2 regions of the Saccharothrix violaceirubra genome follow, and region 1 is predicted to be linked to the other one. Evidence: riboswitches for the same ligand, from Rfam matches in the RefSeq annotation. Region 1 holds a riboswitch; the other holds the start of a gene.
The links. Region 1 has a riboswitch for glycine ahead of gcvH (glycine cleavage system protein GcvH). Riboswitches for the same ligand answer to the same signal wherever they lie in the genome.
Positions count from the first base shown of each region.

Region 2: it holds a riboswitch for glycine, as region 1 does, so the genes downstream of both, gcvT (glycine cleavage system aminomethyltransferase GcvT) here and gcvH (glycine cleavage system protein GcvH) in region 1, are expected to answer to the same signal.

Region 1 is NZ_JACHJS010000001.1:633,271-638,493, forward strand. Features, by position in the region: gene F4559_RS03120 (hypothetical protein) at 1-322, opposite strand, end outside; gene F4559_RS03125 (hypothetical protein) at 328-510, opposite strand; gene ald (alanine dehydrogenase) at 840-1,946, opposite strand; glycine riboswitch at 2,147-2,239, shown strand; gene gcvH (glycine cleavage system protein GcvH) at 2,360-2,740, shown strand; gene F4559_RS03140 (L-serine ammonia-lyase) at 2,747-4,105, shown strand; gene F4559_RS03145 (hypothetical protein) at 4,148-4,888, opposite strand; gene F4559_RS03150 (glutathione peroxidase) at 4,989-5,223, opposite strand, start outside.
Region 2 is NZ_JACHJS010000001.1:1,544,035-1,549,257, reverse strand. Features, by position in the region: gene F4559_RS07785 (malonic semialdehyde reductase) at 1-313, opposite strand, end outside; gene glyA (serine hydroxymethyltransferase) at 399-1,664, opposite strand; gene gcvT (glycine cleavage system aminomethyltransferase GcvT) at 1,680-2,852, opposite strand; glycine riboswitch at 2,879-2,966, opposite strand; glycine riboswitch at 2,968-3,056, opposite strand; gene F4559_RS07770 (DUF3817 domain-containing protein) at 3,114-3,416, opposite strand; gene F4559_RS07765 (hypothetical protein) at 3,421-3,804, opposite strand; gene F4559_RS07760 (helix-turn-helix transcriptional regulator) at 4,035-4,520, opposite strand; gene F4559_RS07755 (hypothetical protein) at 4,713-4,874, opposite strand.

The sequences.
Region 1 (5,223 bases):
GACTTTGTGCCGGTATGCGGGTGAACGGGTTGCGCAACGGGCGCCTCCGCTCACGATGCGTCTCGCCCTCGCCGATGAGGTGGCGGTGCGCGGTCGTCCACACGCGGCACGGCCAGCGCCGGTTGCGCAGGACGCCCTGGCAGGAGTCGCAGCGGCCGTCGGGGTCGGGCTGGTGCAGGCTGAGCAGTAGGCGCCAGCCGTCGGCCAGCCGGTTGATGCCGGTGCGGGCCAGCGGCACCAGCGACTCGGCCTCGTCGTGCGCCACGGCCTGGTCGAGCTGGGCCAGTCGGCGCAGGACGGCGTCGCGCAGGGTCTCGTCCACGCCTTTCACATCCGCCTCGCGGCCTGGCCGAGCAGCGCCCGGAGCCTTCGGGTCTGCGTGACGGACATCACGGCGGACTCGCCGGGTGGTGCGACCAGCAGCACCCGGTCGTCCGCGACGAGGACGGTCATCGACCGGTCGCGCCCGAACGGGTCGTGACAGTCGATCCAACCGTGCGGTTGTGCCATGAGTGCTCCGATCCGAGGTGGTCAGGGGCTCACGCGGGGCGACCGGTCCGCCGCGCTGCGTAGCCGTCGGGTCCTGTGTCCCACCATCGGCCGGATGGACGTCGTGACTTACCCGTTACCCGCTGAATTCACTCGTTTGCTTGAGTCCGATACCGAAGCGCCGGTGAAGAAACCCGCACGGCACTGGGCACCGCACCCCCGGCGACGCTAGGATGGGCTGCGCGGCCCGCTCCCAGTGACCCCCAGGCTGGTTGAGCGGGTCGCCTCTTTTTGCCCGGAAACGCCGAAGGGCGCCCACCGGTCGGGTGGACGCCCTGGTGCGGCGGCGATCACGCTTCGTAAGCGGTGAACTCCAGGTCGTGCGCCTGCGCGACGGGCTCGTTGGTGAGCAGCCCCTCGTGCGCGTTCAGGCCGAGCGCGAGCGAGCGGTCCGCCCGCAGCGCGGTCTGCCAGCCCTTGTCCGCCAACGCCACCGCGTAGGGCAGCGTCACGTTGGTCAGCGCGTACGTCGACGTGCGCGGCACGGCGCCGGGCATGTTGGCCACGCAGTAGAAGACCGAGTCGTGCACGGCGTAGGTCGGGTCGGCGTGCGTGGTCGGCCGGGAGTCGGCGAAGCAGCCGCCCTGGTCGATCGCGATGTCGACGAGCACGGTGCCCGGCTTGAGCTGCGACACCAGCTCGTTGCTCACGAGCTTGGGCGCCTTGGCGCCGGGGACCAGCACGGCGCCGATGACCAGGTCGGCGTCGCGCACGGCCTGCTCGATCGAGTACGAGTTGGACGTGACGGTGCGCAGCCGGCCCTGGAAGAGCGCGTCGATGTGGCGCAGCCGGTCGACGTTGGTGTCCAGGATCTCGACGTCGGCGCCGAGGCCGACGGCGATGGTCGCGGCGTTGAGGCCCGCGACGCCGCCGCCGATGACGACCACGCGCGCCGGGTGCACGCCGGGCACGCCGCCGGGCAGCACGCCGCGCCCGCCGGACGGCTTCATCAGGGCGAACGCGCCGACCTGGGGCGCGAGCCGGCCCGCGACCTCGGACATCGGGGCGAGCAGCGGCAGCGCGCCGTTGGGCGTCTGCACGGTCTCGTAGGCGACGGCCGTGGTGCCGGAGTCGATCAGCGCCTTGGTCAGCGGCAGGTCGGCGGCGAGGTGCAGGTACGTGAACAGCACCTGGCCCTTGCGCAGCCGCGGGTACTCGACCGCGATCGGCTCCTTGACCTTGAGCACGAGGTCGCCCTCGGCCCAGACGTCGTCGGCGGACGCCAGGACCTTGGCACCGGCGGCGACGTACTCCTCGTCGGTGATCGCCGAACCGAGGCCGGCGCCGGCCTCGACGAACACCTCGTGACCGCGGTTGGTCAGCTCGTGCGTGCCCGCGGGGGTCAGCGCGACGCGGTACTCGTGGTTCTTGATCTCGCGGGGTACAGAGATCCGCACGGTGGGCTCCTTCGGCGACAGTCGGTACGCCAAAGGTCGGATACCCGGCTCGAACTGTCATCGTGCCGCGAGCACGAACGCCGGCCCTCCGGTTTGTGGCGATCGGACAACGGCCGACGTCCGTTGACACTTGTCGTGACGGGCACCTAGCGTGGCGACACCCAACTGAATACCGGCCGCGATGCCGTCATGCAGGCATCAGAACCCGCGCGGGAGAGTCCTCGGCACGCGCCGGGGCGCCGAAGGAGCAAGCACCCCGCACACTCTCAGGCAGCGAGAACCGCTCGGGCGAGGCGACTCTGGAAAGCGTGCGACACGCGCGCACCCACGGTGCAAGCCGCGACGAAGCGGTGAAGCTCTCAGGTCCCAGGACAGAGCAGGGGACCCGACCTCGGACACCTTGGAGCGCTGCCGTGACCTACCCGGAACATCTGCTTTACACCGAAGAACACGAGTGGGTCGACTGGAAGCCGGGTACCCGGGATCCCGTGTCGGTAGGCATCACGTCGTACGCCGCGTCCTCGCTCGGCGACATCGTGTTCGTCCAGCTCCCGGACCCGGGCACCGTCGTGAAGGCGGGCGAGGTGTGCGGCGAGCTGGAGTCCACCAAGTCGGTGAGCGACCTGTTCGCGCCGGTCGCCGGTCGGGTCGTCGAGGTGAACACGGCCGTGGTCGACGACCCCGCGCGGATCAACAACGACCCGTACGGCGAGGGTTGGCTGTTCAAGGTCGAGGTCACCGCTGCCGAGGGCCTGCTGACCGCCGCGAAGTACGCGGATTTCACCCGGGAATGACCCGCCGTGGCGATCAGCGTCTTCGACCTGTTCTCCGTGGGCATCGGGCCGTCGAGTTCGCACACGGTCGGCCCGATGCGGGCCGCGGCCCTGTTCGCGGCGCGGCTGCCGCTGGACCGGGTCGACCGGGTCCACGTCGAGTTGTTCGGCTCGCTCGGTGCCACCGGGCACGGCCACGGCAGCCCGAAGGCGGTGCTGCTCGGCCTTGAGGGGCACCGGCCCGAGGAGATCGACCCCACGGCGGCCGACGACCGCGTGGCGGTGATCAGGGAGTCCAAGCGGCTGTCGCTCGGCGGTCGGCGCGAGATCGCGTTCGCCGAGGACACCGATCTGGTCATGCACCGCCGCAAGTCCCTGCCGCTGCACCCCAACGGGATGCGGTTCGCCGCGTACGGCTGCGGCGAGGTCGTCGACGAGGCCGTGTACTACTCGGTCGGCGGCGGGTTCGTGGTCGACGAGACCGCGTCCGGCACGGACCGGATCAAGGCGGACGCCACGCGCCTGCCGCACCCGTTCCGAAGCGGCGACGAGCTGCTGGCCCGCACCCGCGAGACCGGGGCGCCGATCAGCGAGCTGATGCTGGCCAACGAGCGGGTGTGGCGGCCCGAGGCGGAGATCCGCTCGTCGCTGCTGCACATCTGGCAGGTGATGCAGGACTGCGTCGAACGCGGTTGCACGCGGACCGGTGTGCTGCCGGGCGGGCTGAAGGTCCGCCGACGTGCGGCCGAGCTGCGCGACCGGCTGGCCTCCGAGCACTTCGCCACCGACCCGTTGCGGGTGACCGACTGGGTCACGCTGTTCGCGCTCGCGGTCAACGAGGAGAACGCGGCCGGCGGGCGGGTGGTCACGGCACCGACCAACGGCGCGGCCGGCATCGTGCCGGCGGTGCTGCACTACTACGCCCGGTTCGTGCCGGGCGCGTCGGACGACGGCGTGGTGCGGTTCCTGCTCACGGCGGGCGCGATCGGGGTGCTGTTCAAGGAGAACGCGTCGATCTCGGGTGCCGAGGTCGGGTGCCAGGGCGAGGTCGGTTCGGCGTGCTCGATGGCGGCCGGCGGATTGGCCGAGGTGTTGGGCGGTACTCCCGAACAGGTGGAGAACGCCGCCGAGATCGCGATGGAGCACAATCTCGGCCTCACCTGCGACCCGATCGGCGGTCTGGTGCAGATCCCGTGCATCGAGCGCAACGCGTTGGCGGCGATCAAGGCGATCACGGCCGCGCGGATGGCGTTGCGCGGCGACGGATCGCACTTCGTGTCCCTGGACAAGGTCATCAAGACCATGCGGGAAACCGGTCGGGACATGAAGGTCAAATACAAGGAGACGGCCCGCGGCGGACTCGCCGTGAACGTCATCGAGTGCTGAAGTCCGGGCGCCGACCCGATCGGGTCGGCGCCCGGACCCGCGTCACACCTGGCCGGAGAAGACCGCTTTGTCGGCGTTGAAGCCGGGCTGGAGCGTGATCTCCAGCTTTCCGGTCTGCGGGCTGACCGAGTAGGCCACGTCGTAGGTGAACGAGCTGCCCGGTGCGACGGACTGCGTCTCGACGCCGCCGCCGCAGCCGCCGTCGGGGGAGTCCTGGATCAGGTCGGCCTTGCGGTTGTCGAACTTGCCGTCGCCGCCGACGCGGGTCAGCACGGCCGCGTCGAACGGCCGGTCGGTGCCGTTGGTGACCGTGATGGTGACCTTGACCGCGCGGTTGATCTTGCGCGGCACGGCGAACGTGCCGGTCGTGCACACGGTCGGCGTGGCGATCTCGGCGACCAGGCCGTCCTTCCACTTGAACCGCTGGTTCCAGGTCAGCCCGTCGGGCGCGGCCGACGGGCTCGCGGTCGCGCCGCCGCCGACCGTGGCCACGTCGGTCGAGCCGGTGCGCACGACGACCGTGGACGCGATCGCGAGCACGCTGAGCACCACGCCGACCGTCGCGAGCAGCTTGCGTCCGCCGAACAGCGCGATGACACCGAGCACCACGCCGACGCCCGCGACGATCGCGGTGATCCGGTTGATGCCGAGCACCGGCGAGCACGCCAGTCCGACGACGCCCAGGGCGATCGACGGCCACGCGAGCACGCCGAACCAGACCGTCCCGACCGGGTCCTCCGACGCGGGTCTGCGCGGTGCCTCGGGCGATCGGACATCGGACATGCCGGACTCCTCGTGCTCGGTGTACGCGATAGTTCGCGCCTCGCGAAATGTTCGTTACCGAAGAAGCCGGGCGAATATACTCGATCGGGTGATAACGATGTTACGGCAATGCCGACTCGATCGCCTTGATCACCTCGGGCGCTTCCGGGTCGGTGCGGGGTCGAAAGCGCCCGACAATTTCGCCGTCGGGCGAAACGAGGAACTTCTCGAAGTTCCACTGCACGTCGCCCGCTGTGCCCTCCTCGTCCGCGTGCGTAGTCAATTCGGCGTACAGCGGATGCCGCCCCGGGCCGTTCACCTCGATTTTCTCGAATAGCGGGAACGAGACGCCGTAC
Region 2 (5,223 bases), 910 kb from region 1:
TCCGCGGGAAGTGCTCGTGGAACGAGGTGTCGGCCGCCAGGATCGCCACCACCGGCGCGGACGCGGTCTTCGCCCGGTTGCCCTCGCCCAGGTGCGGCAGCAGCCGCTCGCGCGAACCCTCGCCCCGCACGTAGACGATGCGCAGCGGCTGGTTGTTCATGCTGGTCGGACCCCACTTGACCAGCTCGTACACCTGGCGCAGCTGCTCGTCGGTCACCGGCTCGTCGGTGAACGCGTTCGCCGTGCGCGCACCGGTGAAGAGCAGGTCCTGCGCTTCGGGGGAAAGCGCGAGCGTGTCGAGGGAGGCGGACATGGTTCCTCTATTCAGGTCGTCCCGTACGCGGTTGCGCACGGGACAACCCCGACCGCTGCCGACCTATTTCACCCAGTGGCCCGACTCACAGGGTGGAGTAGAGCGGGAACTTCGCCGCCAGCACCTCGACGCGTCCCCGCAGCCCGTCCAGGTCGGCGGTCGGCAGCAGGGCGTTCGCGATGATGTCGGCGACCTCGGCGAAGTCGTCCGCGCCGAACCCGCGCGTGGCCAGCGCGGGCGTGCCGATCCGCAGGCCCGACGTGACCATCGGCGGACGCGGGTCGTTGGGCACGGCGTTGCGGTTGACCGTGATGCCGACCTCGTGCAGCCGGTCCTCGGCCTGCTGACCGTCCAGCTCCGAGTCCACCAGGTCGACCAGGACGAGGTGGACGTCCGTGCCGCCGGTGAGGACCTTCACGCCCACGGCCGCCACGTCCTCGCGGGCGAGCCGGTCGGCGAGGATGCGCGCGCCCTCCAGCGTGCGGCGCTGGCGGTCGGCGAACTCCGGCGACGCGGCGTGCTTGAACGCCACGGCCTTGCCCGCGATCACATGCTCCAGCGGACCGCCCTGCTGGCCGGGGAACACCGCCGAGTTGATCTTCTTGGCGATGTCGGCGTCGTTGGACAAGATCACGCCGCCGCGCGGGCCACCGAGCGTCTTGTGCGTGGTCGTGGTCACGACGTGCGCGTGCGGCACCGGGCTGGGGTGCAGCCCGGCGGCGACCAGACCGGCGAAGTGCGCCATGTCGACCATCAGGTACGCGTCGACCGCGTCGGCGATCCGGCGGAACCCGGCGAAGTCGAGCTGCCGCGGGTACGCCGACCAGCCGGCGACGATCAGCTTCGGCCGGTGCTCCAGCGCCAGCGCCTCGACCTCGGCCATGTCGACCACGCCATCCGAGTCGCCGACGTGGTAGGGCACCACGTTGTAGAGCTTGCCGGAAAAGTTGATCTTCATGCCGTGGGTGAGGTGGCCACCGTGCGCCAGGCTCAGACCCAGGATCGTGTCGCCCGGCTTGAGCAGCGCGAACATCGCCGCCGCGTTGGCCTGCGCGCCCGAGTGCGGCTGCACGTTGGCGAACCCGGCGCCGAACAGCTCCTTGACGCGCGCGATCGCCAGCCGCTCGACCACGTCGACGTGCTCGCAGCCGCCGTAGTAGCGACGGCCCGGGTAGCCCTCGGCGTACTTGTTGGTCAGCACCGAGCCCTGGGCCTGGAGCACCGACACGGGGGTGAAGTTCTCCGAAGCGATCATCTCCAGGGTGGACCGCTGCCGCCCCAGCTCGGCGGCCACCGCCTGCGCCACCTCGGGGTCGAACTCCGCGAGGGAGGTGTTGAAGTGCTCGGACATCGGTCTGGGATCTCCCTAAGAGTTGCGCTTGTAGAACGGCAGAGCGACGACCTCGACCGGTTCCCGACGGCCGCGGACGTCCACCGCCAGTCCGGTGCCCGGCGTCGCGTGCTCCTTGGCGACGTAGGCCATCGCGATCGAGTAGCCCAGCGTCGGCGACAACGCCCCGCTGGTCACCTCGCCGACCACCGCGCCGGACGCGTCCACCACGGGGTAACCGTGCCGGGGCGCGCGACGTGACGCGGTCTTGAGGCCGACCAGGGTGGTGTCGGCCTCGACGTCGGCGAGTGCTTCCCGGCCCACGAAGTCGCCGGGCTTGTCCAGCTTGACGACGCGGCCGAGGTTGGCGTGGAACGGGGTGCGCCCGGTGCCCAGCTCGTTGCCGTACAACGGCATCCCGGCCTCCAGCCGCAATGTGTCGCGGCAACCGAGGCCCGCGGGCTTGAGGTCGTGGGCCTTGCCCGCCTCCAGCAGCGCACGCCACACGTGCGGCGCGTCGTCCGGCGCGACGAACAGCTCGAAGCCGTCCTCGCCGGTGTAGCCGGTGCGGGCCAGCAGCACGGATCTGCCCGCGACGGTCGACGGGTACGACGCGTAGTACTTGACCGTGTCCAGGTCCGTGTCCGTCAGCCCGGCCAGGACGCGCACCGACGCCGGACCCTGCACGGCCAGCAGCGCGTAGTCCGTCGACCGGTCCGCGACCTCGACGTCGAAGCCCTTCGCCCGCTCCACCAGCGCCTCGTGCACGACGGCGACGTTGGACGCGTTCGCGACGACCAGGTACTCCAGGTCGCCGAGCCGGTAGACGATCAGGTCGTCGAGCACGCCGCCGTCGGCCCGGCAGATCATGGTGTAGCGGGCCCGACCGACGCCGATCGCGGACGAGTGGCCGACGAGCGCGTGGTCGAGCGCGGCGCCCGCCTGCGGACCGGTGAGCGTGATCTCACCCATGTGGGTCAGGTCGAACAGGCCCGCGGTCGTACGCACGGCGTGGTGCTCGGCCAACTCGCTGTCGTAGCGCAACGGCATGCGCCATCCCGCGAAATCGGTGAAGTGGGCGCCGAGCGCCTCGTGTTCGGCGTGCAGCGGCGTCCGACGGCTGTCCACGGGGTCCTCCCTGGTGGCGGGCACGGCAGTGGCGCCGACCGGGTCGGTCGGCTTGCCGGTACGAAGGATGACACGGTCCATCGGAGACTCCTCGTCCTGAGTGAGCCTCCCCCTCTGTCATGAGCCTGAGAGCTTCGTCGCGCGGGCGCGACTTGCACCGTGGGCGAGGCGCCGGGCGCCTGCTTTCCAGAGTTGCCTTCGTCGGGCGGTAGCTGTGCCTGAGAGATTCCGGGGAGGAGTTGCTCCTTCGGCGCCCCTGGTCGGGGACTCTCCCGCGCGACATCGACGGCCGTGTTCAGTTGACTTGCCCAGACGCTAGGCGCGGGGCGGCACACCGGTCAACTACAGGGACTTGCCGGCACGGACGCTGTCGACGACTTTGCGTTCGGCGTAGAAGGACACGAACGGGATCGTGCCGGCCACCAGCACCAGGGCCGTGCCCTTGAGCGACCAGCGGCCCTTGAGCGCGAGGTCGACGGCGGCCACCAGGTAGACGGCGTAGAGGAAGCCGTGGACGGGTCCGACGACGGCCATCATGCCGGGGTTGTCGCCGAGGTACTTCACCAGCATGGCGAACACGAGCCCGAGCAGGCCGACGCCGACCACGTAGGCCATCACCCGGAACCGGCTCAACGCACCGCTCATCGCCCTACCGACCGCCTTCGCTCACCGCTTGGTCCCGCGCGTTCAGTTCGGCGAGGAAGCGGTTGTACGCCGCGTGCTCGTCGTCCTCGTCGTCGTGCGCGGACGTCCTGACGGGGTCCACCGTAACCGCAGGCCGGACGTCGGCGACCACCGGCTCCGGGACGTCCCGGTCGGTACGACGGGCGTCGAGGCGGCGGATGCGCCACACCATGAACAGGGGGAACAGGCCGAAGAGCGGCCATTGGAAGACGTAGCCGAGGTTCTGGAACGTGCCACCGGCCTCGGAGAAGCGCTCCCACTGCCAGTAGGCCAGACCGCAGCACACCACCAGGGAGAGCACGCAGACGGCCGCGATCATCAGCCGTTTGGGGGTGATGAGGCCGGTCATGACCTCAGGGTACTTGCTCGGACTACCGCGCCCGTCGGCGCGGCTCGTCCACTTCCAGGGGTTGCGGCACGGATCGGTTTCGACGCCACACGGGAGGCATGGCTCCGACCCGGACACCGCGGGAATGTCGACCTTCTACGGGGCTTGGGCTCCCGAGCGCGGCAGGGAGCCCGTTCCCCCTTGGGCGTTCGCGGACTCCGCGGCCGAGTCCGTGCCCGACACGCGATCCGTCAGGCGACGCCGTCCCGGCGTTGCCTCTGCAACCTGGCCACGCACCAGGCCGCCGCACTACCCCGACGCAGGTGCTGGAGCACCGTCATCGGACCGAGGCGCCGACCGAGGTCGGCGGGCGTGAGCCCGGCCGCCCGGTAGTCGAGCGCGCGCTGGTCCAGCGGGCTGATGCCCGCGTCCCACCACGCCTCGGCCTCGGCGAGGTCCCCGACCAGCTGCCAGTAGCTCGCGGCCGCGGCCAGCAGACCCTCGGGCACCTCCGGCGCCCGCTTCCGCATCGCGACGACGTAAGCCGGGTCCGCGGACTCGACCCGCATCACGCCGCGCGCACCACCGGTCGCCCGCTGCACGGGGATCCCCGGGGACTGCGGGGCCTCGGCGAGCCACGCGTCCTTGATCCGGTTCACCTCGCGCAGTTCGGCGTCGTCCGAACGCTCGGCCGCCCATTGCCGCAGCAGCTCGTCGACTCCGGAGTCCTCGACCATTCTGCCTCCTCGTCGGTCGAAGATCAGCCAATGCAGCGCACCGTATTAGCGGGTACCGACAACCGCTAGACCCTGGATAGGCAAAAACCCTGTTACCAGGGCGTTATAGCCCTCATTCCACCCATACGGTGCAACGTGAGGGTCCGCATGTCACGATCCGTCACGGCACGGGTGCGGTCCCGTGCCGCACCCTCAGGCGAAGAGGCTGCGCACGAAGGTGATGATCGACTCGGCGCCCGTGCGCAGCCAGCCGAGGATGCCCTTGACCGTCTGCGCGGACTGGTCGGGCTGGGTGATCAGGAAGAACAACACCAGCGCCACCGCCGCCAGCGTCAGCACCTTCTTGATGTTCACTGCTCGCTCTCCGTCCGTCGACCTGTGCCTGGTGACCGGGCCGTCGGGTGCCCGCCGGCCCGGTGCGTCACGCGCCATCCTCCCGCGTTCACCCGCTTGGCGAACCCGGAACGGCCCCATCCCACGACCGGTCGCGGAATCGGGCACGCGGCCACGCCGCACCGCCTCCACTATCACCCGAACAGACGATCAAGGCCACCGGCGGGACCGCCGATGAACCGGTTGCGGGCTTCTCCGCCCCCTCTCCCCCACGTACGGACCGAGGTTCCGCCACATCGTCAGACTCCCCGCCGCCCTTCACCCGCATGCGCGCGATCACGCACGGACCGTGACCGGGCCGATCGTGGCC